2 regions of the Bacillus sp. D48C genome follow, and region 2 is predicted to be linked to the other one. Evidence: a T-box and tRNA genes for the amino acid it is inferred to sense, from the RefSeq annotation. Region 2 holds a T-box; the other holds one or more tRNA genes.
The links. The T-box of region 2 lies ahead of metG (methionine--tRNA ligase). A T-box ahead of a tRNA ligase gene usually reads a tRNA of that ligase, here a tRNA-Met.
Positions count from the first base shown of each region.

Region 1: it encodes a tRNA-Met, which carries the amino acid that the T-box ahead of metG (methionine--tRNA ligase) is inferred to sense. The anticodon was not compared.

Region 1 covers NZ_JBKFAQ010000021.1:16,117-19,545, reverse strand. The annotation lists gene yabQ (spore cortex biosynthesis protein YabQ) at 1-431, shown strand, start outside; gene divIC (cell division protein DivIC) at 428-787, shown strand; gene ACLBXA_RS28385 (S1 domain-containing RNA-binding protein) at 875-1,360, shown strand; tRNA gene ACLBXA_RS28380 (tRNA-Met) at 1,520-1,593, shown strand; tRNA gene ACLBXA_RS28375 (tRNA-Glu) at 1,607-1,678, shown strand; gene spoIIE (stage II sporulation protein E) at 1,937-3,429, shown strand, end outside.
Region 2 covers NZ_JBKFAQ010000003.1:455,150-458,578, forward strand. The annotation lists gene ACLBXA_RS11085 (class I SAM-dependent methyltransferase) at 84-902, opposite strand; T-box leader at 1,017-1,287, shown strand; gene metG (methionine--tRNA ligase) at 1,339-2,973, shown strand; gene ACLBXA_RS11095 (hypothetical protein) at 3,015-3,269, opposite strand.

The DNA of each region.
Region 1 (3,429 bases), on a different contig from region 2:
CATTATTATGTGGTTTTGCGGCATATCAAAGCTTACTGAAAGCACTATACATGAAGCTGTTAAATTTTCTCATCTATATTTTTATGCAAACAACATATTTTTTTGTTCGAATTATACAGCTACTCATGATAAAACCTGTTATTATTATAGCGCAGCTATTTATTGCATTTATATTATTCTTATTTCGTATACTGCTTTCAATTGGACATGTGTTATGGAAAATGGTGATTTGGATATTACTTTTCATATGGAAAGTTTTTTTCTGGCCTGTTCGATTTATTGCTTCGCTCATATGGAAACTTCTCCCTAATCGTGTTAAACTTTTTATAGTGAAACATATAGGGTTCCTGCAATATATAGCAAAATTGAAGGGACATATCTTCCAAATATGGGAGCGTATAAAAAAGAAGTTAGGGGGACCTCGGAAATGAGGGAACTGAGACAAAGAACAATCGAAAAACAGAGTCCAAATCCTGTTAAAGAGCATATAATACAAACGGATGAGAACAGGAAGCGACTTTATCGCCGTTTAGCGGTTTTTCTTGTCTTTACTTTTACAATTATTGCGAGTATTAGTGTAACGTTTTATCAACAAAACAGTTCCATTAAAGCAAAAGAAGCAAAAGTTAAGGACATGAAAAAAGAACTGGATTCATTAACGAATAAAGAAAAAAGTCTAAAAGACGAAGTTCAAAAGTTAAATGATGAAGAGTACGTATTAAAGATTGCTAGAAGGGATTATTTCTTCTCTGGTAAAGGGGAGATAATTTTTCCTGTTTCGAAGTAGAGTATGTCTTATTGACACTATATTTTAGGATTATATATAATAAAGTAAAATTTGACTTTTTAACCACTAAGGAGGAGCATTTTTTTTATGTCAATCGAGGTAGGCAGCAAGTTACAGGGTAAAGTAACAGGTATTACAAATTTTGGGGCTTTTGTGGAGCTGCCAGAAGGCTTAACTGGTCTTGTTCATATTAGTGAAGTTGCTGATAACTATGTAAAAGATATTAACGATCACTTAAAAGTGGGCGACCAAGTAGAAGTAAAAGTTATTAATGTTGAAAAAGATGGAAAGATTGGTTTATCTATCAAAAAAGCGAAAGAACGTGAAAAAACAGAAGGAGATCGTCCACGCGGTGAATACCAACGCGGTGGTGATCAACAACGTTCTGGACGTCCACAACGTAATAATCGCTCTTTCAACAGAGATAATCGCGGTGGCGGTAACGACCGAGCTCCAAAAGAAACATTTGAGCAAAAGATGGCACGCTTCTTAAAGGATAGCGAAGATCGTTTAACTTCTTTAAAGCGTAACACAGAGTCTAAACGTGGTGGCCGTGGCGCACGTCGCGGATAATAAGACCGTTTAGTTTTTAACATATAGAGAGGTACCCAGAGTGATGGCTCAGGGTACTTTTTTATATGTGAAAATATATTTTAAAAAAGTTTTCAAGATATGTTGACTTTAAATAATATCTGATGTAAGATACTAATTGTCCGTTAAATACGACGACATGGCGGTGTAGCTCAGCTGGCTAGAGCGTACGGTTCATACCCGTGAGGTCGGGGGTTCGATCCCCTCCGCCGCTATATTTAATTTAACGGCCCGTTGGTCAAGTGGTTAAGACACCGCCCTTTCACGGCGGTAACACGGGTTCGAATCCCGTACGGGTCATCTAAAAAGATCATGCAAATTTGCATGATCTTTTTTTGTTAAATGGATTAAGATATACAACACTTCTACAAAATCACCCTATATTTTCTGAATATTTAATTAAAAAATCGAAATAACTTACATACCGTGTATATCTGTAGAGTTATTTCGAATAAAAAGTCGAACGATTATAAAAGTGAAAACTGTTGTTTTGACAAAAATCCCAACAATCATCTTTTATAATGACAGTAATTAAACTATGCAGGTGGTGTTAAAAGTATGCCTAAAGCAGGAAGGAATACTATGAATACAAGTGTATTGGCAATGAATGAGAGTCAGCTTGGAGGAATAAAGTGGACGAGTAAGTTGCGAATGAAATTTGAACAAGTTTTCTTTAGATGGGGATTTATTATTGTTGTTATTGGTTTTCTTTTGGGAAGAGCATATATATTAACAAATATCTTACCGTTTGCACTACCATTTTTTGCTGCTGTTTATGTTATGAAGCGGGATAAGATGCCGCTAGCATTTTTAGCTCTAATGGGAGGAGCTCTTTCAGTCTCGATAGATAATTTGTTTTTTACTTTTGCATCTATCTTTACTTTCTTCATTTATAATATCTTCTTTAGTAGATTCACACGTAAAACCGTTGGACTTGTTCCATTTCAAGTATTTATCTCCGCATTAACCGCACACTTAGTTGTTGTATATTTTGCACAACAAACTGTCACCATGTACGATTTACTCGTTAGTACCATTGAGGCTGGGCTTAGTTTTGTATTAACTATGATATTTTTACAAAGTGTTCCGCTTTTAGTAGAAAGGAAAGGAAAACAACAGGCGTTAGAGACGGAAGAAATTGTTTGTTTGATTATATTACTAGCATCTGTTTTAACGGGTACAACAGATTGGTTTGTATATGATGCTTCTATTCAACATATTTTTACACGGTATTTAGTACTAGTATTTGCATTTATTGCGGGTGCTGCTACAGGATCTACAGTGGGGGTCGTAACAGGTTTGATATTAAGTTTAGCAAATGTATCTAGCTTGTCCCAGCTTAGCCTTCTTGCTTTTTCTGGATTGCTTGGTGGGTTGTTAAAAGAAGGGAAGCGTTTAGGTGTTAGTTTAGGTTTATTAATTGGGACAAGCTTAATTACATTATATGTAGACAAACAGACAAATATTGTAACGACTTTAATTGAGTCAGGCGTAGCGATTGCTATCTTCTTATTAACGCCAAAGCTTGTTTTAGATCGTATTGCTAAATTTATGCCAGGTACACAAGAGCATTCGCAAGATCAACAACAATATTTAAGAAGGATGCGCGATGTTACAGCGAACAAAATCAACCAATTTGCAAATGTATTTGCTGCTTTATCTAATAGCTTTTCTGTATATGGGTATGTAGAGGAAGAAGATAAAGAGACAGAAGCAGATTTGTTTTTGAGTACAATTACTGCGAAAACATGTCAAACATGCTTTAAAAAGGATCAATGCTGGGTAGTGAATTTCGATAAAACGTACGATTATATGAAACAAATAATGAGTGAAACGGAAGAAGGAACCCTGCAACATAATCGTAAATTAGTTCGTGAGTGGGACAAGCATTGTGTGAGAGGGAAAAAAGTGACGGATTTAGTAGCGGGTGAATTAGATCATTTCTATGAGGGACAAAAATTACGAAAACAAATGAAGGAAAATCGTAGAATAGTTGCGGAGCAACTATTAGGTGTATCAAAGGTTATGGAGGATTTTGCTAAGGAGATACA
Region 2 (3,429 bases):
GTTGAAATATCTTGTGTCCTATTCTACAGAATTATGGTAATCTCCAACCTCAACTTATATGCGCGAGCATGCAAAAAAGGATCCTATCCGTGAAGGGATCCTTTTTTGCATGCTCGCGCAATTATTGTATATAGACCGGGTATTTGTTCTTCAATTCCTTCTGGGGCAGTAGAAGGGAAGACCCACTTTTGATGAGGTCCCTGTTCTTCAATTAGTTTTTCAATCTTAAAATGTTCTTCGGCGAGTGTTGTAATAATTTCTCCTAATGTCCAGCGACGGATGGTTGTTTTCGGTAACGATTCTTTCTGCGCTTCTGTAAGAAGAATGCTATAAGCAACATCATCTTCAATCAATTCTTCATCGAAATAATTTCCACTTGCTCGAAACGATGGGTGGTCTACTCCTAATAGCTTTGTGTATATTGGATGGTAATCGCGAAGGATAAGTATTCCACCTGGCTTTAGTAGTTGAGAAATTTTTTTGAAAAGTGGTTTTAAATCTAGAAAGTAATGAAGTACACCAAGCTCCAGTAATACGATATCAAATGATTTGGAGAGATTTACATCTAGTACATCAGAAACGATGTAATGAATAGAGACGTCTGCGGCGGCAGCAAGTTCATTTGCATATTTTGCATTACTTGCTGAAATATCAACAACTGTTACGTCAGAGCCTAAAAGGGCGAGAGCAACGGCCTTATTCCCTTTTGATCCTAGTAAATTAATAATATGTTTTCCTTTCGGAGATTGTATGTAAGGTAAATAGTGATCTACCTCGCGCATAGGGTCTTCCATGATTTTTTTCGCATAATCCTCCGGTGCCCCATGGCGATTCGTCCAAGCTTCATAAGCAGCTGTATTCCAGCTTTTTTCATTAATAGTGCTTAGTTGTTTTTGGTTCAATGTTATCACTCCTTTTGTGAACGTATAGTTATTCGGCAGGGGGATGGGATTTCCTTTTCTTTCTGAATAAAAGTTTGATTTTTCTGTGATTAAGTCGTACAATACTTTTTATACGTAAAAGCGTTGAAAAGGAAAAGTAGGATGAACACATTCTTTCCAGAGAGCTTCGGTAGCTGAGAAGAAGCAAGAATATTCATTTGAACAATGGCCTTTGAGCTTCGTCCTGAACTTATCAAATGATAATAGTAGGCGGCGACGAGAGTTGGTACTCGTTATCAAAACCACAGTATAAGAGCATATAGCTCCGTACTTGTTAAGGCTAATTATGTGAGTAATTGGCGAAATAAGGTGGTACCGCGACTGTTTATACAGCCCCGCCCTTATCTTTTTTAAGATAAGGGCGGGGCTTTTTTATATTTAAAAGGAGGAATGTAAGATGAGTATTTTTATTGGAGGCGCTTGGCCGTATGCAAATGGCTCGTTACATCTTGGTCATATTGCGAGTTTGTTACCTGGAGATATTTTAGCACGTTATTACCGGGCAAAAGGTGAGAATGTGTTGTATGTTTCGGGCAGTGATTGTAATGGAACACCGATTGCAATTAGAGCAAAACAAGAAGGTGTGACAGCAAAAGAAATTGCTAATAAGTACCATGAAGAATTCCAGCGATGTTTTCGTGATCTCGGTTTTACGTATGATTGCTATACACGTACCGATAGCGAGCATCATCATGAAACTGTTCAAAAAGTTTTTTTACGTTTATTGGAAGAAGGCTATATTTATAAAAAAACAGTGGAACAAGCGTACTGTAAAACGTGTACGCAGTTTTTACCAGATCGTTATGTAGAAGGAATATGTCCACATTGCCATGAAGCAGCAAGAGGCGATCAATGCGATGCGTGTTCAGCTATTTTAGATCCACTCGATTTGTTAGAAAAGACATGCAAGTTATGTGGTAGTACACCATCTGTAGAGGAAACAGAGCATTTTTATTTTGCATTGCATACATTTCAGCAGCAAATTAAAAAAGTTGTAGAAATCGCAAAAGAAAAAGGAACATGGCGTGATAATGCAATTCAATTAACGGAAAGATATGTAAAGGAAGGCTTACAAGATAGGGCTGTATCAAGAGATTTACCAATCGGGGTACCAATTCCAGTGAAAGGGTATGAAGATAAGAAAATTTACGTATGGATAGAAGCAGTGGCAGGATATTATTCAGCGAGTAAATATTGGGCTGAAGAAACAGGAAAAGATGATCATGAGTTTTGGAATAGCGATGCGCAAACATATTATGTACACGGCAAGGATAATATTCCATTTCACTCCATCATTTGGCCAGCGGTTTTACTTGGAATAGGAGAGGAAGCAATCCCGCGTCATATCGTTTCGAATGAGTATTTAACAGTTGAAAAAAGAAAGTTATCTACGAGTAAAAACTGGGCAGTATGGGTGCCTGACATATTAGAACGTTACAATCCAGATTCTATTCGTTACTTTTTAACAGTAAATGCACCAGAAAATCGTGATACTGATTTTTCATGGCGTGAATTCATTTACAGTCATAATAGTGAACTGTTAGGTGCATACGGGAACTTCGTGAACCGGACATTAAAGTTTATTGAAAAATATTATGATGGCATTGTGCCGCAGGGAACTATCAATGTAGAACTGAAGGATAAAGTAGAAGGATTATATAAAAATGTAGGAGAGGCGATTGAGCAAACTACATTTAAGGTGGCGCTAGAAACAATATTCGATGCCGTACGTTTTGCAAATAAATACTTTGATGAGAGGCAGCCTTGGAAAGAAAGAGAAGATAATCCAGTTTCATGTGAAGAAACGATTTATAATTGTATTTATCTTATTGCTAATTTTGCAAATCTCCTTGAACCATTTTTACCATTTTCAAGTGAAAGAGTTCGAAGCACATTGTCGATTGTGAACCGAAATTGGGAACCGCAAAATACGTTGCCGAATAGAATTGATAGCGTGCAGCCATTATTTGAGCGAATCGATGTAAAACAAATTGAGCATGAGATAGAGAAGCTGTATGTAGCGGCAAAATGAGATAGAGAAAAAGACCTTTCAAGTAAATGAAAGGTCTTTTGTTATGCAGTATGATTCTCTTTCTTATCTTTCAAAAAGAAAAGTACAGCAAGGATTACAAGAATAATAGCTGCAATATCATACGTTATTTTAAATGTAGTATTAAAGTTTAAGTACTCTACGAAAGGAGTTTTCACTGCTCCTGCATATATACAAACGGGAATGAGAAGTAAATCGTAAAATTTCTTTTCTTTCATATATCTTATTAGGAAGAAGATACACATAATAGCAAAAAATACGATGCTTAAAATAGTCATTTATACCTCCCGATAAATTTACTTATTTTAATTGTAGTTATATTTTTATCCCGCATTAACGGGCAGTAAGACTCCACCTCAAAATTCAGCGAAAGCGAAGAAGTTAGGTGGGGATCAACTGCCCGTAAAAGCCCGATTGGTGAGGGCTGATAATCAGTGG